Regions from separate parts of the Kitasatospora sp. NPDC056184 genome, predicted to be linked through region 2. Evidence: predicted binding sites of a transcription regulator. Region 2 holds the regulator's gene; the other holds the start of a gene.

Region 1 (9,430 bases), on a different contig from region 2:
GACCACGCAGGCGCCCAGGTGCTCGACCCCGATCTCGGCGCCGAGGCCGGCCGGGCCGTCCCGGTTGAGCCCGAGCGCGGTGCCGGGCCGGCCGACCTTGCCGCTGGGGGCGGCCGGGCCCTCCTCGACCACCAGTCCGGCCGCGATCAGCTCCTCCGCGAGCGAGGAGACGGCGGCCCTGGTCAGCCCGGTCCGGGCGGCCACCTCGGCGCGCGAGCGCGGGGTCCGGGAGATGGCCCGGAGCACCAGCGCGAGATTGCTCCGGCGCATCCCCTGCTGGCTCGCCGGCCCGCCCGCCCGCGGACCCTGCGGCTCACGCATCGCGCTCACCCGCTCCGGCCTCCGCCGACCGCACCCGTGCACCCAGCGGCGGACCCGGCTGCGGGCCCGGCTGCGGACCCGCGCCGCCGACCCTCACGCCTCCGGGCTGCTCCGTCCGGGTGAAGACCCAGCGCTGCATCGCCCAGAAGCGGAACAGCATCGCCACGAAGGTGCCCAGCACCATCCCGCTCAGGAAGTCGGCGAGTTCCTGGGTCACCGGGCTGACCCACGGCTCGCGCAGGTCGAACAGGTAGCGCGAGGCGATCAGCGGCAGCACGTTGACGGCGATGGCGGCGGCGCTCACCAGCAGGAACAGCAGCGGCTCGCGCCGCCGCCAGGAGGAGCGGAAGCTCCACCGCCGGTTGAGCAGGTAGGAGACGGCGGTGCCGACCGCCGTCGCCGCGGTGAGCGCCACCACCGGCTTGCGCTCCAGCACGGTGAGCCGCAGCGCGTAGTTGATCAGCAGCGTCAGGACGAAGCAGCCGCTGCCGACCAGCAGGAACTTCACCAGCCGCCGGTGCCGGACCAGGTGGGGGCGGACCCCCTGCGGCACCCGGGCCAGGACGCGCTGGGTCAAGGACGGCACCTTCGCAGTCTGGCACGCACCCCGCGGCCCGTCCCGTCCGGCGGTCCACCGGACGGGACGGGCCGCGGGCCGCCGCCGTCAGGCCGCCGCCACCAGCACGCCGGCCGGCTCCAGGGCCAGCTCCAGCACCTCCCGGACGTCCGCGACCGGGTGGACGGCCAGCCGCTCCAGCACCTCGGCGGGGACGTCGTCCAGGTCGGCCTCGTTCCGCTTGGGGATGATCACCGTGGTGATCCCGGCCCGGTCGGCGGCGAGCAGCTTCTGCTTCACCCCGCCGATCGGCAGCACCCGCCCGGTCAGCGACACCTCACCGGTCATCGCCACGTCGGTGCGCACCTTGCGCCCGGAGAGCAGCGAGGCCAGCGCCGCGGTCATGGTGATGCCGGCGCTCGGCCCGTCCTTGGGGACGGCCCCGGCCGGGACGTGCAGGTGCACGCCGCGGTCGCGCAGCGAGGTGACCGGCAGCTCCAGCTCGGCGCCGCGCGAACGCAGGTAGGAGAGCGCGATGTGCGCGGACTCCTTCATGACGTCGCCCAGCTGGCCGGTCAGGGTCAGCCCGGTGCCGCCGGTCTCGGCGTCGGCGAGCGAGGCCTCGATGTAGAGGACGTCGCCGCCGGCCCCGGTGACCGCCAGGCCGGTGGCCACGCCGGGCACCGCGGTGCGCCGCTCGGCGGGCTCCTGGGCCGCCTCCGGGACGTGGTGCGGCCGGCCGATCAGGGCGCGCAGGTCCTCGGCGCCGATCGCGGCGGGCAGCTCGCGCTCGCCCAGCTCGTTCTGCGCGGCGACCTTGCGCAGCACCCGGGCGATCGCCCGTTCGAGGTTCCGGACGCCGGCCTCGCGGGTGTACTCGCCGGCCAGCCTGCGCAGCGCCGGCTCGTCGACCGCGACCTCCTCGCCCTTGAGCCCGGCCTTCTCCAGCTGGCGCGGGAGCAGGTGGTCGCGGGCGATGACGACCTTCTCGTCCTCGGTGTAGCCGTCCAGGCGCACCAGCTCCATCCGGTCGAGCAGCGGCTCGGGGATGGCCTCCAGCACGTTGGCGGTGGCGAGGAAGACCACGTCGGAGAGGTCCAGCTCGACCTCCAGGTAGTGGTCGCGGAAGGTGTGGTTCTGCGCCGGGTCGAGCACCTCCAGCAGGGCGGCGGCCGGGTCGCCCCGGTAGTCGGAGCCGACCTTGTCGATCTCGTCGAGCAGGACGACCGGGTTCATCGAGCCGGCCTCCTTGAGGGCGCGGACCAGCCGGCCGGGCAGCGCGCCGACGTAGGTGCGCCGGTGGCCGCGGATCTCCGCCTCGTCCCGGACGCCGCCGAGCGCGACCCGGACGAACTCGCGGCCCATGGCACGGGCCACCGACTCGCCGAGCGAGGTCTTGCCGACGCCGGGCGGGCCGACCAGGGCCAGCACCGCGCCTCCGCGGCGGCCGCCGACCAGCCCGAGCCCCTGCTCGGCCCGGCGCTTGCGGACCGCCAGGTACTCGACGATGCGCTCCTTCACGTCGGCCAGGCCGGCGTGGTCGGCGTCCAGCACCGCGCGGGCGCCGGCGATGTCGTAGGAGTCCTCGGTGCGCTCGTTCCAGGGCAGCTCCAGGACGGTGTCCAGCCAGGTGCGGATCCACGAGCCCTCGGGCGACTGGTCGCTGGAGCGCTCCAGCTTGTCGACCTCCTTGAGCGCGGCCTCGCGGACCTTCTCGGGCAGGTCGGCGGCCTCGACCCGGGCGCGGTAGTCGCCCTCCTCGTCGGCCGGGTCGCCGTTCAGCTCGGCCAGCTCCTTGCGGACGGCCTCCAGCTGGCGGCGGAGCAGGAACTCCTTCTGCTGCTTGGCCACGCCCTCCTCGACGTCCTTGCGGATGGTGTCGTTGACCTCCTCCTCGGCGAGGTGGTCGCGGAGCAGGCCGAGCGCGTACTCCAGTCGCGCGACCTGGTCGGCCTCCAGCAGCACCTTGAGCTTCTGCTCGGCGGTGGCGAAGGACGCGTAGCCGATGTTGTCGGCGAGCTCGCCGACGCCCTCGACGGCGGCCACCCGGTCGACGATCTGCCAGGCCCCGCGCTTGCGCAGCCACTGGGTGGACAGGCTCTTGTACTCCCGGACCAGCTCGGCGGCGCGGCCGGCCACCGGGGTGCCGACCGAGGACTCCCGGAACGGCGTGGTCTCCACCCAGAGCGCGGCGCCGGGCCCGGTGGTGCCAACGCCGATGCGCACCCGGCGCACCGCGCGGACCAGCGCCGCGGGCTGCCCGATCGCGTTGGGGCCGTCGGCCAGCCGGCCGACCTGCTCGACGGTGGCGAGGGTGCCGACCGCCGCGTACGAGCCGTCCACCCGCGGGACCAGCAGGACCTGGGGCTTCCCGGTGCTGCCCGTGGCGGCGGCGCGCGCGGCCTCGACGGCGGCGCGGACCTCGGTGTCCTTCAGGTCCAGCGGAACGACCATGCCCGGCAGGACGACCTCGTCGTCGAGCGGCAGCACGGGCAGGGTGAGCGGAGTGGACGTCGATGCCATGATCTCTCCCCGGTCAGTGAACTTGAGTCGACCTGACTAAGGATGGGGAGCCGCCGGATGTTCCCGGGCTCCCGTTCGCCGTGAGCGAACGGTGAAGGAGTCCTGGTGAGCCTGTCAAAACCGGGGCCGGACCAGGCTCAGAGCCGGTCCAGCACAGCCGCCCGGCGCGGCGCGGAGGCCGGCGCGGACGCGGATCGGGGGCGCGCGACGGACGCCCCGAGCCGGGTGGGACACGACCGGCGCCCGTCCCGACGGCGCAGCCACCGCCAGAGCACCACCCCGGCCAGCAGCGCCGCCGGATGGCCGACCCCGGTGACGAGGTCCCGGTCCTCGGCGATCTGCCCGCCGATCAGTGCCGCCGCCAGCCCGAGCGCGACCACCCGCCCGCCCGGCCGCAGCAGCCCGGCCAGCGCGCCGAGGCTGGCCAGCACGCCGTAGCTGACGCCGATGTCCAGGTAGTCCATCGCAGCCGGCTCCAGCCGCCCGCTCTCCACCCCGACGATCACCACCCCCTGGGAGAGCAGGGTGGCGCCGATGTGCCCGGCGGCGAAGACGACCGCCGCCCGGGCGGGGCCGACCCGGCGCTCCAGCGGCGCGACGGTGAGGGCGAAGGCCCACAGGTAGGGGACCCAGTCCGGGCCGGCCACCCAGAACCCGCTGAGCAGCAGGGCGCGCAGCGGGTGCTGCAGCAGGTTGTGCCCGTCCGAGCTGGAGGCCTCCTGGAGCCGGAGCACGAGGTCCGGGTCGGCCAGCCCGGCGAAGGTGGTGGTGGCGCCGACCACGGCGAGGTAGCCGAGCGCGAAGGGGTTGCGCCGCGGGGTCGGCACCCGGGCGAGCAGCCAGTCGACCGCCCCGGCGCGCAGACCGTGCCGGAGCAGCCCGTACGGCGGCCCGCCGTGCCCGGCGCGCGCCTGTCGCTCCGTCATGCCGCCTCCGCTCCAACGCCCGCAGCCGTCGCCTCCGGCGTGTCCAACGTACCGGTGCGTACCGGAAATCCCACCCCCCGTGATTTGTCGTGGCCACGGTACGGCCGGCTCCTGGGAGCCGGCTGGGAGAACGCTGGGCGCGGGGGGATCGCGGGGCGGCCGAATTGGTCCAGACCTTCTCCACCCCTCCGGGTGCCCGTCCCCGCTGACCGGCGGCTTGGCGCGAACCGATGTGCATACGTACCGTTACGGAGTGAAAAAACGCCGGGTAAGGTATCGGCCCGTGCCCACTTCCGAGTGGGCCCGACGGTCGGCCCGGCAAGCCGGCCCGCGGGCCGGAAATGCCCGGTCCACCTGCCGGGAATCACCCGCTGTCCGTACGCTGCGAGGTGTGCGGGAGAAGTGAGCGGCACACACCCGCTCGCCGGACACCGCGCACGCGACGGGACGGCGGACCCGGCACAGTCCACGACGGAACAAGACTACGAGCGGAGCCTTCGCCATCCCCACAGATGGCCGGCCCGCAGCCCTGGGGGCGGTGGCGTGACCGTGACAGAAATTCAGCAGGACAACCAGAACGCCGGCGGCACGGTGAGCAGTCAGCGCAGAGTGCTGGTGGTCGAGGACGAGCCCACGATCGCCGAGTCCATCGCGGCCCGGCTGGGCGCGGAGGGCTTCAAGGTCGCCGTGGCCCACGACGGCCCGGGCGCCGTCGACGGCTTCCACACCTGGCAGCCCGACCTCGTCGTCCTCGACATCATGCTGCCCGGCTTCGACGGCCTGGAGGTGTGCCGCCGGATCCAGGCCCAGCGCCCGGTACCGGTCCTGATGCTCACCGCGCGGGACGACGAGACGGACCTGCTGGTCGGCCTCGGCGTCGGCGCCGACGACTACATGACCAAGCCCTTCTCCATGCGCGAACTGGCAGCCCGGGTCAACGTCCTGCTGCGCCGCGTCGAGCGCGCCCAGCAGGCCGCCCGCACGCCCGCGCTGGGCAGCCTGCGCTTCGGCGAGCTGGAGATCGACCACGTGCAGCGCCGGGTCCGGCTGGCCGCGGGCGACGTCCACCTGACGCCGACCGAGTTCGACCTGCTCGCCTGCCTGGCCGCCCAGCCGCGCGCCGTGCTCACCCGCGAGCAGCTGCTGGCCGAGGTCTGGGACTGGACGGACGCGTCCGGCACCCGCACCGTCGACAGCCACGTCAAGGCACTGCGCCGGAAGATCGGCGCCAGCTGGATCCGCACCGTGCACGGCGTCGGATACGCGCTGGAGGCCCCGCTCTCGTAGCGGCGTACCTTCGGACACCGGGCCGCCGGGGGGCCCGCGTCCAGGACCGCCGTGCGCACCCACGCGGGGGATCACAGGGGACCAATGACCTTTCCACAGCAACGCAACGGGGACCTCGACGGCAGTCGGCCGCCCACACTGGCCGCCCGCGCCGCGCAACGGGTCTGGGCCGACATCCGGCCGCTCGACCCGGTCCGCTCGATCAAGGGCAAACTCGCCCTCCTGGTGATCGTGTCGGTCTTCCTGGCCACCGGCATGGTGGTCGTGGCGATCCGGTCCGAGACCCAGATCCGGATCATCATGATCTTCTCGATGATCGCCTCGCTGCTCTTCATGCAGTTCCTCGCGCACGGGCTGACCGCCCCGCTGCGCGACATGACCGCCGCCGCCCGCGCGATGGCCTCCGGCGACTACAGCCGCCGGGTCGAGGTGAACTCGCGCGACGAGATCGGCGAGCTGGCCGCCACCTTCAACCAGATGGCGGCCGATCTGGGGGCGGCCGACCGGCACCGCCGCGAGCTGGTCGCCAACGTCTCGCACGAGCTGCGCACGCCGATCGCCGCGCTGCACGCCGTGCTGGAGAACGTGGTCGACGGCGTCGTCCAGCCGAACCCGGCGACCCTGGGTGCCGCGCTGGAGCAGACCGAGCGGCTCGGCCGGCTGGTCGCCCACCTGCTCGACCTCTCCAAGATCGACGACGGCGTGGTCGACCTCGACGCGCGCCCCTTCGAGGTGCGCGAGTTCCTGGACGGCGTGCTGCGCGGGGTCACCGTGGACGGCGCGACGGCGGGCGGGGCGTTCTCCCGGCGCGGGGACGTCCGGCTCGCGCTGGAGGTGAGCCCGGCGGGCCTGACCGGCGTCGCCGACCCGGAGCGGCTCCACCAGGTGGTCGCCAACCTGGTCGACAACGCCTGCAAGCACTCCCCGCCCAACGGCACCGTGACCGTCCGCGCCCGGCCCGGCGAGGGTCCCGGCGCACTGCTGCTGGAGGTCGAGGACGAGGGCCCCGGCATCCCCGCGGCGGACCGGGCCCGGGTCTTCGAGCGGTTCGGGCGCAGCGGCACCGCGACCGCCTCCGGCCCCGGCTCCGACGGCGGGACCGGACTGGGCCTGGCCATCGCCCGCTGGGCGGTGGACCTGCACGGCGGGCGGATCGAGGTCGCCGAGGCCGCCCGCGGCTGCCGGATCGAGGTCCGGCTGCCCGGCCCGCGCTGAGCACCGCGCGCGGGCCGGGCGGCCGAAACCGCGGGCCGGACGACAGGGAAGGGGACAAATGTCACAGATCCGACACAGAGCCGCCCCCGGGGCACATGACCTACTTTGTCCGCTTTTACTTGCATTTGGGTGTCGGTCGGAACCGGTCGGTTCCCCTCCGATGCGCGTTTCTAACGCACATTTTCAGCCAAACCGCAGGTCAGGACTGTGATCTGGGCGACGCCTGCCCCCCGGGGACTGCGCGATCACTGGTCGGAGGCGTAGCCTTAATCCCCGCTGTCCAAACATCCCAAAAGGAAGCGGAAGAGGGCGGTTGCCGCCGTGTCGCCACAGTCCCCTGAACACCCCAACAGCTCGGCAAGCTCCACTGGCTTCGGCCCCAATGAGTGGCTCGTCGACGAGATCTACCAGCAGTACCTCCAGGACCCGAACTCGGTCGACCGAGCCTGGTGGGACTTTTTCGCCGACTACAAGCCCGGTACCGAGGTGACCCCAGTGACCCAGGCCGCGACCCCGGTCGGCACGACGCCGACCCCCGCCGCCGCCCCCGCGCCAGCTGCCGCTCCGGCCGCCCAGGCCCCCGCCGCTCCGGCCCCCGCGCCGGTGCAGCCGGCCCCGGCCGCCCCGGTGACGCCCGCCGCTCCGGCCCCCGCGCCGCTCGCCGCCGCTCCCGCCGCTCCGCCGGCCCCCAAGGCCGCCGCCCCGGCGCCCGCGCCCGCCCCCGAGCCGGCCGGCCCCGAGCTGATCCAGCTGCGCGGCCCGGCCAAGGCCGTGGCGACCAACATGGACGCTTCGCTGGAGGTGCCGACCGCGACCTCGGTCCGCGCCGTCCCGGCCAAGCTGTTGATCGACAACCGCATCGTCATCAACAACCACCTGCAGCGCGCCCGCGGCGGCAAGGTCTCCTTCACCCACCTGATCGGCTACGCCCTGGTCCAGGCCGTCAAGGCCTCGCCGGGCATGAACCACAGCTACAAGGTGGAGGACGGCAAGTCCTACCTGGTCAAGCCCGCGCACGTGAACCTCGGCCTGGCCATCGACCTGGTCAAGCCGAACGGCGACCGCCAGCTCGTCGTCGCGGCCATCAAGAAGGCCGAGACCCTCGACTTCTTCGGCTTCTGGCAGGCCTACGAGGACATCGTCCGCCGGGCCCGCGCCAACAAGCTGACCATGGACGACTTCACCGGCGTCACGGTCTCGCTGACCAACCCCGGCGGCATCGGCACCGTGCACTCCGTGCCGCGCCTCATGCAGAACCAGGGCACCATCGTCGGCGTCGGCGCCATGGAGTACCCGGCCGAGTTCCAGGGCTCCGCCCCGGAGACCCTGGCCCGCCTCGGCGTCTCCAAGATCATGACGCTGACCTCGACCTACGACCACCGCGTCATCCAGGGCGCGGCGTCGGGCGAGTTCCTGCGCACGATCCACCAGCTGCTGCTCGGGCAGAACGGCTTCTACGACGAGATCTTCGAGTCGCTGCGGATCCCGTACGAGCCGGTCCGCTGGGCCACCGACGTCGCCACCACCCACGACGACGAGGTCAACAAGACCGCCCGCGTCATGGAGCTGATCCACTCCTACCGGGTCCGCGGCCACCTCATGGCCGACACCGACCCGCTGGAGTACAAGCAGCGCAAGCACCCCGACCTGGACGTCACCACGCACGGCCTCACCCTGTGGGACCTGGAGCGCGAGTTCGCGGTCGGCGGCTTCGGCGGCCAGCGGATGATGAAGCTGCGCGACATCCTCGGCCTGCTGCGCAACACCTACTGCCGCACCGTCGGCATCGAGTACATGCACATCCAGGACCCGACGCAGCGCAAGTGGCTGCAGGAGCGCCTGGAGAAGCCGTACACCAAGCCCGAGCGCGAGGAGCAGCTGCGCATCCTGCGCCGGCTGAACTCGGCCGAGGCGTTCGAGACCTTCCTGCAGACCAAGTACGTCGGGCAGAAGCGCTTCTCGCTGGAGGGCGGCGAGTCGCTCATCCCGCTGCTGGACGCCACCATCGACTCGGCCGCCGAGCACCGCCTCGACGAGGCCGTCATCGGCATGGCCCACCGCGGCCGCCTCAACGTGCTGGCCAACATCGTCGGCAAGCCGTACGGCAAGATCTTCGGCGAGTTCGAGGGCAACCTCGACCCGAAGTCGATGCACGGCTCCGGCGACGTGAAGTACCACCTGGGCTCCGAGGGCACCTTCACCGGCCTGGACGGCGAGACCATCAAGGTCTCGCTGGCCGCCAACCCCTCCCACCTGGAGGCCGTGGACCCGGTCGTCGAGGGCATCGCCCGCGCCAAGCAGGACATCCTGGACCAGGGCGGCACCACCTTCCCGGTGCTGCCGATCCAGATCCACGGCGACGCGGCCTTCGCCGGCCAGGGCGTCGTCGCGGAGACCCTGAACATGTCGCAGCTGCGCGGCTACCGCACCGGCGGCACCGTGCACATCGTGGTGAACAACCAGGTCGGCTTCACCGCCGCCCCGGCGTCCAGCCGCTCCTCGATGTACTGCACCGACGTGGCCCGCATGATCGAGGCCCCGATCTTCCACGTGAACGGCGACGACCCGGAGGCCGTGGTCCGCGTCGCGCGGCTCGCCTTCG
Region 2 (9,430 bases):
ATGTGGCAGGTTGTTCGAAACAATGGGCTGGATACCCGCGAAAAGCCCTGAATTGGAGAGAGGACATCATGTCTCGTATACGTCGAGTGGTTCGGTTTGTCCTGGTTCCACTCGCCGTTGGGGCGGCGATTCTCATTGGCGGCGCCGGCTCGGCGGACGACACGATCTGGAACATCCGGGTGGGTCACGACGCGTCGGCGGAGAAGACCGTCGCCCTCGCGACGGACACGATCTGGAACTGAACCCGGAGCCGGGGGACCGGTCACCCGTACAGTTCGGGATGCTCGCCGGTGCCGCTGTTGCGCGCCAGCGCGTAGCCGAGCTGGAACAGTGACTCCACGTTGTGCTCGTCCCGCATCTCGGCGAGGTGACGGGCGAGGGTCCGTTCGCTGATGCCCAGTCGGCGGGCGATCACCCGGTGGTTCACGCCTTCCAGCATCAGGTCGATGATCGTCTGCCGCATCCCGGAGACGACCTGCTGCGGGACGCCACGCGCGCCGTCGAAGTCCAGCGCGTGGCTCCAGTTCCGCTCGAAGACCTCGCTGATCAGATAGCTGATGACGGCTTGGTCGTGGATGAAAGCGGCGAGGTTGAGGTCCTCGGCGATGGGGATCACCGCGATGCGGCGGTCGATCACGATCAGGCGCGTGTAGGGCTCGTCGAGCGTCCGGACTCTGCCGCCCGCCTGCGTGATGGCGGCGACGTACTCCCGGGTGGGCGCGTGGTAGCGGGTGCTCGGGTGGTAGATCGTTCTGAGCGTGATCCCCAGCCGGAGGGCCTCCAGGTCCCGTTCGAGGATGCCCGCCAGGGCGTCGGACGGCCGGGGCCCGCCGGGCTGGGCCGCGAGTATCTCCTCGGCGGCACCCGCGACGATCTGCTGGACCCGCTGGTTGATCAGGACCTTGCCGCGGACGTACTCGATGGTGCCGCCGGCCTGTTCCGGCGAGTGGTAGGCGGCCGTGAGGTCGTGCAGCTCGTTGCTGAGCGCGGACGCGCGGGTGAGCAGGTCCAGGGCCTGGCGCTGCCAGCTCGCGCTGAGGCTCTCGGAGAGCTGCCGGGGGTCGACCGCGACCAGGACGTCGGGCTCGTCGGTGTCGGGGACGAGCAGGCCGAGGCCCACCAGCTCGTCCCGGGCCGCGTCGCCGCACAGGATTTCCGAGTCCTTGGGGAGCCGCCCGTTCTCCCCGATGATGGCCAGGTACAGCGCACGTGCCCCCTGGGAGAGGACGCCCGTCCCACCCGTGGTGGCACCGAGCTGCTCTCGTCCACTCATCTGAGGCTCCTTGCCGTGGCCGTGCTTACCGGTACTGCCAGGTATCCAAGCAGGAAACGCCGTGCAGCATGCCAGATCGGGCCTCGCCGGCGGGGGAAGCCCGGCCCGGTCCTCAGCACCCTCTCACCAACGCCGCGCCGCCGGCACCCCCCGGCCAGGGGGAAACCGGCGGCAGTGCGGCGGCGCGGCGGCCGTCAGCGCTTGGGGCGCCAGACCACGAGGGCGCTGGAGTGGGGGGTGGGGGGCTGGTAGGGGACGAGGTCGCGGCGGTAGGAGGCGTGGATGGTGGCCTCGCGCTGCTGGAGCGCCGTGGCGGCGCCCTCCAGGGAGTCGGCCAGCTCGGCGATCCGGGACTGGAGGGCGGTGACCTGGTTCTCCAGCTCGATGATCCGCTTGATGCCGGCCAGGTTGATGCCCTCGTCCTGGGAGAGCCGCTGGACCTCGCGCAGCTGCTGGATGTCGCGCGAGGAGTAGCGGCGGCCGCGCCCGGCGGTGCGGTCGGGGCAGACCAGGCCGAGCCGGTCGTACTGACGGAGGGTCTGCGGGTGCAGCCCGGAGAGCTCGGCGGCCACCGAGATCACGTAGACCGGGGTCTCCTCGGTGAGCACGTACTGGGGCTGCGGGGCGCTCCTGCGGGTGGTGCGACGGGCGCCGCCGCCACCGGGCAGGCCCTCGCCGAGGCCGGGGCCGATGGGGTCGTCGGGGGTCATCTGGTCGTCACGCTCCCTTCGCCGCCCGGAAGAGGGCGGCTCGTGGGTCGTCGGAGGCGGTCGCCTCGCGGTACTGCTCCAGAGCGGTCAGCGCGTCGCCGGTGACGTGCTGGGGTACCACGACCTCCACGGTGACCAGGAGGTCGCCGCGGGTGCCGTCCTTGCGGGTGGCGCCCTTGCCGCGGGCCCGCAGGGTGAGGCCGTTGGCGCTGCCCGGCGGCAGCTTCAGCTTCACCGACGGGCCGTTCAGGGTCGGCACCTCGATGGTGCCGCCGAGCGCGGCCTCGGGGAAGGTGACCGGGACGGTCACCGTCAGGTTGTCGCCCTTGCGCCCGAAGACCGGGTGGGCGTCGACGTGGACGGTGACGTACAGGTCGCCGGGCTGGCCGCCGCGCTCGCCCTGGGCGCCCTTGCCCTTGAGCCGGATCCGCTGGGCGTCCTGGACGCCGGCCGGGATCCGGACCTGCATGGTGCGGGCGGAGCTGGCGCGGCCGCTGCCGTGGCAGTCGGGGCACGGGTCGTCGACGATCATGCCGCGGCCGCGGCAGTCCCGGCAGGGCTCGGAGAGCGCGAAGGCGCCCTGGCCGCGGCTGACCGTGCCGGAGCCCACGCAGGTCGGACAGACCCGCGGCGTGGTGCCAGCCTTGGCGCCGGTCCCGTTGCAGAGCCGGCAGGGGGCCTGACTGGTCATCCGCAGCGGGACGGTGGCGCCGTCGACGGCCTCCTCGAAGGAGAGCGTCACCTCGGTCTCGACGTCGGCGCCGCGCCGCGGCTGGGCCTGCCGGCCGCCGCGGTTGAACAGGCCGCCGAAGACGTCGCCGAGCCCGCCCTGGCCGCCGCCGCCCTGGCTGCCGCTGAAGAGGTCGCCGAAGTCGAAGCTGTAGCTGCCGGTGCCACCGGGTCCGCCGGGGCGGAAGCCGCCGTTGGCGAACAGGCTGCGGGCCTCGTCGTACTCCTTGCGCCGCTTCTCGTCGGAGAGGACGTCGTACGCCTCGGAGATGTCCTTGAACCGCTCCTCGGCCTTGGTGTCGCCCTTGTTGGCGTCGGGGTGGAACTCGCGCGCCAGCTTGCGGTAGGTCTTCTTGATCTCCGTGGCGCTGGCGTCCTTGGGCACGCCGAGGACCTTGTAGTAGTCCTTCTCCACGTAGTCCTTGCCGCTCATGGCCGGCGCCACCTCCCGAGGTCCATCGTCACAGTGCTGTCAACGGTCCGGGCACGGCCGTCCGTGCCCGGGCACATCGACAACGCGCTGCGGAGCCGGCCGCCGTACTGGCCGGCGTACGACTCCGCAGCGCAAGGGTTGTCAGCTGTCACCGGTGGTCAGCTGTCCGAGCCACCGTCGGCCTGGTCCTTCTTCTCCCCGCCCTTGGCGGCGTCGGCGTCCGGGCCGGACGCGGTCTGGGTGCCCGGCTGGGGCTCCGCGACCGCGACCATCGCCGGGCGGATGATCCGCTCGCCGATCCGGTAGCCGGGCTGGAGGATCTGGACGCAGGTGTCCTCGGTGACGTCCGAGGAGTAGCTGTGCATCAGCGCCTCGTGCATGGTCGGGTCGAAGGGCTCGCCCTCCTTGCCGAACTGCTGCAGGCCCAGCTTGGCGACGACCGTCTCCAGCGACTCCGCGACGGACTTGAAGCCGCCCGTCACCTCGCCGTGGTCGCGGGCGCGGCCGATGTCGTCCAGCACCGGGATCAGCGACTCCAGGATGTTGGAGACGGCGATCTCGCGGACCGTCAGCCGGTCGCGCTCGACCCGCTTGCGGTAGTTCTGGTACTCGGCCTGGAGGCGCTGGAGGTCGGCGGTGCGCTCGGCCGCCTCGCGCTTGGCCGCGGCGACCTCGTCCGTGCCGGAGGAGCCCTCGGCCCCGGCCGCGGCGGCCTCCTCGGCCGCCTTGATCACGGCCTCCTCGGCGGCGGAGTCGTCGCCGGGCTCGGCACCCTGCGGCTTCTCCGTCATGCCGCACCGCCCTTGGGCTTCTCGTCGTCCACGATCTCGGCGTCGACGACGTCGTCGTCCTTGGCACCGGCGTCACCGGCCGCACCCGCGCCCGCGCCCGCCGCACCGGCGGCGTCGGCGTTGGCGTACAGCGCCTGGCCGAGCTTCTGGGCGGTGGTGGAGACCTTCTCCGAGGCCTCGCGGATCTTCGCGATGTCCTCGCCCTTCAGGGCCTCCTTGAGCTCGCCGATCGCGGTCTCGACCTCGGTCTTGACGTCGGCCGGCAGCTTGTCGGCGTTGTCGGCGATGAACTTCTCGGTGGAGTAGACGAGCTGCTCGGCCTGGTTGCGGGTCTCCACGGCCTCGCGGCGCTTGTGGTCCTCCTCCGCGTACTGCTCGGCCTCGCGCATCATGCGCTCGATGTCGTCCTTCGGCAGCGCGGAGCCGCCGGTGACGGTCATCTTCTGCTCCTTGCCGGTGCCGAGGTCCTTGGCGCCGACGTGCATGATGCCGTTGGCGTCGATGTCGAAGGTGACCTCGATCTGGGGCAGGCCGCGCGGGGCCGGCGGCAGGCCGGTCAGCTCGAACATGCCGAGCTTCTTGTTGTACGCCGCGATCTCGCGCTCGCCCTGGTAGACCTGGATCTGCACGGACGGCTGGTTGTCCTCGGCCGTGGTGAAGATCTCCGAGCGCTTGGTCGGGATCGTGGTGTTGCGCTCGATCAGCTTGGTCATGATGCCGCCCTTGGTCTCGATGCCGAGGGACAGCGGGGTGACGTCGAGCAGCAGGACGTCCTTGACCTCGCCCTTGAGGACACCGGCCTGGAGCGAGGCGCCGATGGCGACGACCTCGTCCGGGTTGACGCCCTTGTTGGCTTCCTTGCCGCCGGTCAGCTCGCGGACCAGGTCGGCGACGGCCGGCATGCGGGTGGAGCCGCCGACGAGGACGACGTGGTCGATCTCGGAGAGCGAGATGCCGGCGTCCTTGATCACGTTGTTGAACGGGATCTTGCAGCGCTCCAGCAGGTCGGAGCTCAGCTGCTGGAACTGGGCCCGGGTGAGCTTCTCGTCCAGGTGCAGCGGGCCCTCGGCGGAGGCCGTGATGTAGGGCAGGTTGATCGAGGTCTCGGAGGACGAGGACAGCTCGATCTTGGCCTTCTCGGAGGCCTCGCGCAGACGCTGCAGGGCCATCTTGTCCTTCGACAGGTCCACGCCGTGGCCCGCCTGGAAGACCTTGACCAGGTGGTCGACGATCTTCTGGTCCCAGTCGTCGCCGCCGAGGTGGTTGTCACCGTTGGTGGCCTTCACCTCGACGACCCCGTCGCCGATCTCCAGCAGGGAGACGTCGAAGGTGCCGCCGCCGAGGTCGAAGACCAGGATGGTCTGGTCGTCCTTGTCCAGGCCGTAGGCCAGGGCGGCCGCGGTGGGCTCGTTGACGATGCGCAGGACGTTGAGGCCCGCGATCTCACCGGCCTCCTTGGTGGCCTGGCGCTCCGAGTCGGAGAAGTACGCCGGGACGGTGATGACGGCGTCGGTGACGGTCTCGCCCAGGTAGGCCTCGGCGTCCCGCTTCAGCTTCTGCAGGATGAAGGCGCTGATCTGCTGCGGGTTGAAGTCCTTGCCGTCCAGCCCGATCTTCCAGCTGGTGCCCATGTGGCGCTTGACCGACCGGATGGTGCGGTCGACGTTGGTGACCGCCTGGCGCTTGGCCACCTCGCCGACGAGCACCTCGCCGTTCTTCGCGAAGGCGACGACGGACGGCGTGGTCCGCGCACCCTCGGCGTTCGTGATGACGGTGGGCTCGCCACCCTCCAGAACGCTGACGACCGAGTTCGTCGTACCGAGGTCGATGCCGACCGCGCGTGCCATCGTAGATACCTCCACGGAAGAGTTGAGCTTTACGGGCTCAAGGATGCATGACGGAGCGGGCGCCGTCAACAGGACTGAGTCCTCGGCGCTCAACTTTGCTGAGCCGTTCGTCCGGAGCGCGGCGGGCGGGCCGTGCCGGAGGTGCACGCGCGTGACTGCCGCCATACCTTGAGCATCTTCAGGAGAAGTGTTGGCGAACGGTAATGTCCGGCCCGTCGGCCCTGGAAGTTACCGACGAGTACACTCCCCTCGGGGACACTGCACACCAGTTACACGCAAGCCGCAGGAGACGGAGAGCCGATGCAGCTAGCAGCGATCGTCATCTCGCTGGTCACATTCGTGGTCGGCACCGCGCTCGCCGCTCGTGCGGCGCTGTACATCTACCGGGTGGTGCGGACCGGCCAGCCGGACCCCACCCGCTTCGGGCAGCCCGCGCAGCGGGTGAAGACCGTGGCCGTGGAGTTCGTCGGCCACACCCGGATGAACCGCTGGGGCATCGTCGGCATCGCCCACTGGTTCGTCGCGGTCGGCTTCTTCACCCTGGGCCTGACCCTGCTGACCGCGTTCTTCCAGCTGTTCGACGCCGAGTTCGTGCTGCCGGTGCTCGGCGGCTGGCTGCCGTACGAGCTGTTCACCGAACTGGTCGGCACCCTCACCACGCTGGGCATCGCGACGCTGATCGTGATCCGCCTGCTGAGCCTGCCCGGCCGAGCCGGCCGCAAGTCCCGCTTCGCCGGATCGATCGCCTGGCAGGCCTTCTACGTCGAGTACACGATCCTCGGCATCGGCCTCTGCATCATGATCCTGCGCGGCCTGGAGGGCGCGCTGGAGAACGTCGGCTCCTACGAGGCCAAGTACCTCATCTCCTACCCGCTGGTGGCGGCCTTCCGCGGCCTGTCCCACGGCACGCTGGAGAACCTGGTCTACCTCTTCGCGATGCTGAAGATCAGCATCTCCTTCGCCTGGGCGATCACCATCGGCGTCAACCCCTCGATGGGCGTCGCCTGGCACCGCTTCCTGGGCTTCTTCAACATCTACTTCAAGCGCGAGGAGGACGGCTCCACCGCGCTCGGCGAACTGCGCCCGATGACCAGCGGCGGCGAGCCGATCGACTTCGAGGACCCGGCCGACGACGCGGTCTTCGGCGTCTCCCAGGTCGAGCACTTCTCCTGGAAGGGCATCCTCGACTTCTCCACCTGCACCGAGTGCGGCCGCTGCCAGTCGCAGTGCCCGGCCTGGAACACCGGCAAGCCGCTCTCCCCGAAGCTGCTGATCATGAGCCTGCGCGAGCACGCCTTCGGCAAGGCCCCCTACCTGCTCGCCGGCGGCGGCAAGGACATGGAGGGCACCGAGCGGGCCACCGCCGAGCAGCTGAAGGACGTCCCCGCGGCCGCCCTGGCCGAGGCCGAGCGCCCGCTGATCGGCACCGCCGAGGAGAACGGCGTCATCGACCCGGACGTGCTGTGGTCCTGCACCACCTGCGGCGCCTGCGTCGAGCAGTGCCCGGTCGACATCGAGCACATCGACCACATCGTCGACATGCGCCGCTACCAGGTCATGATCGAGTCCTCGTTCCCCACCGAGGCCGGCACCATGCTCAAGAACCTGGAGAACAAGGGCAACCCCTGGGGCATGGCGACCAAGGCCCGGCTCGACTGGGTCAAGGAGCTCAAGAAGGAGACCGGCATCGAGGTGCCGGTGATCGGCGAGGACATCGACCCCGCCGAGGTCGAGTACCTGTACTGGGTGGGTTGCGCCGGCGCCCTGGAGGACCGCGCGAAGAAGACCACCAAGGCCTTCGCCGAGCTGCTGCACACCGCCGGCGTGCAGTTCGCGATCCTCGGCAAGGAGGAGTCCTGCACCGGTGACTCCGCCCGCCGCCTGGGCAACGAGTTCCTCTTCCAGATGCTCGGCGCGCAGAACGTCGAGACCCTGAACGCCGCGCTGGAGGACGCCCCGGTCAAGCGGATCGTGGCGACCTGCCCGCACTGCTTCAACACCATCGCCAACGAGTACCCGCAGCTGGGCGGCCACTTCGAGGTCATCCACCACACCCAGTTGCTGCAGCACCTCATCGACGAGGGCAGGCTCGTGCCGGTCAACCCGGTCGAGGGCCTCATCACCTACCACGACCCCTGCTACCTGGGCCGCCACAACAAGGTCTACAGCCCGCCGCGCGAGATCATGGACAAGGTCCCGGGGCTCCGCCAGCAGGAGATGCACCGCCACAAGGAGCGCGGCTTCTGCTGCGGCGCCGGCGGCGCGCGGATGTGGATGGAGGAGCGCATCGGCAAGCGGATCAACACCGAGCGCGTCGACGAGGCGCTGTCCCTCGACCCGGACATCGTCTCCACCGCCTGCCCGTTCTGCCTCGTCATGCTCTCCGACTCGGTCAACGGCAAGAAGAACGAGGGCGCGGCCAAGGAGCACCTGAAGGTCGTCGACGTCGCCCAGCTGCTGCTCGACTCGGTCAAGGCGGTCCCGCCGGCCGAGGCCGAGGAGCCGCGGACCGTCGACGCCTGAGGCGCGTTGTTCGACAGTTCTGCAACAACCGCCCGGCCCGGCGGGTGCCACCAGCGCCCGTTCGGGCCGGGCTTTTCCCGCTCCCGCGGACGCCGCGCGGACACCGCCCCCCGCGCCGAACGCCGGGCCGCCCGGCGGCCCGGCGTTCGGGAGGAAATACAGTAGGCGCCGGACCGGCCGCGCGCCGGTCGATCCGTTCCGGCCCCCGGAACGGCGTACAGCAGACCGACGGAGGTATCGGCCCGCCGGGCCGGGCCGCAGAGACCACAAGGGGAACAGCGCAGACCATGACCGAGGCGATCATGCTGGTCGGTGGTAAGGGCACGCGACTGCGTCCGCTGACCACTCACACCCCCAAGCCCATGCTGCCGGTGGCAGGCGTTCCGTTCATCGCGCACCAGCTGGCCCGCGCGGCCGCGGCCGGGGTCACCCGCGTGGTGCTCGCCACCTCCTACCTCGCCGAGGTCTTCGAGGACCACTTCCAGGACGGCACGCCCTACGGCATCGAGCTGGTCTACCTGACCGAGCGCGAGCCGCTCGGCACCGGCGGCGCCATCCGCAACGCGGCCACCGGGCTGACCTGCGGCCCCGACGAGCCGGTCCTGGTCTTCAACGGCGACATCCTCTCCGGCGTCGACATCGCCGCCCTGCGCGACGGCCACGTGGCCGCCGGGGCCGACGTCACCCTGCACCTCACCCGGGTCGAGGACCCGCGCGCCTTCGGACTCGTCCCCACCGACGCCGACGGGCGGGTGCTGGAGTTCCTGGAGAAGCCGGAGACGCCCGAGCAGATCGTCACCGACCAGATCAACGCCGGCTGCTACGTCTTCACCCGCTCGGTCATCGACCGCATCCCGGCCGGCCGCGAGGTCTCCGTCGAGCGCGAGACCTTCCCCGAGCTGCTGGCCACCGGCGCGCTGCTGCGCGGCGTCGTCGACACCTCCTACTGGCTGGACCTCGGCACCCCGGCCGCCTTCGTGCGCGGCTCGGCCGACCTGGTGCTCGGCAAGGTCGACTCGCCCGCCGTCCCCGGCCCGACCGGTGACGCCCTGCCGCTGCCCGGCTCGACCGTCCGGCACGGCGCGGTGCTCAGCGGCGGCACCGTGGTCGCCGAGGGCGCGGTG

The links. Region 2 encodes HspR, which represses chaperone genes until heat shock. Its sites were predicted from a motif close to TTGAGNNNNNNNNNCTCAA; they were not measured.
Region 1: the regulator HspR is predicted to act here: its motif matches at 3,423-3,441, upstream of lon (endopeptidase La).

The regions. Positions count from the first base shown of each region.
Region 1 covers NZ_JBHJUI010000017.1:165,680-175,109, reverse strand. The annotation lists gene ACFC0B_RS29170 (ROK family protein) at 1-321, opposite strand, end outside; gene ACFC0B_RS29165 (GtrA family protein) at 314-907, opposite strand; gene lon (endopeptidase La) at 986-3,400, opposite strand; gene ACFC0B_RS29155 (rhomboid-like protein) at 3,538-4,326, opposite strand; gene ACFC0B_RS29150 (response regulator transcription factor) at 4,876-5,613, shown strand; gene ACFC0B_RS29145 (sensor histidine kinase) at 5,698-6,828, shown strand; gene ACFC0B_RS29140 (multifunctional oxoglutarate decarboxylase/oxoglutarate dehydrogenase thiamine pyrophosphate-binding subunit/dihydrolipoyllysine-residue succinyltransferase subunit) at 7,150-9,430, shown strand, end outside.
Region 2 covers NZ_JBHJUI010000008.1:90,794-100,223, forward strand. The annotation lists gene ACFC0B_RS17915 (LuxR family transcriptional regulator) at 263-1,273, opposite strand; gene ACFC0B_RS17920 (heat shock protein transcriptional repressor HspR) at 1,468-1,983, opposite strand; gene dnaJ (molecular chaperone DnaJ) at 1,991-3,145, opposite strand; gene grpE (nucleotide exchange factor GrpE) at 3,304-3,936, opposite strand; gene dnaK (molecular chaperone DnaK) at 3,933-5,783, opposite strand; gene ACFC0B_RS17940 ((Fe-S)-binding protein) at 6,084-8,306, shown strand; partial or broken gene ACFC0B_RS17945 (sugar phosphate nucleotidyltransferase) at 8,594-9,430, shown strand, end outside.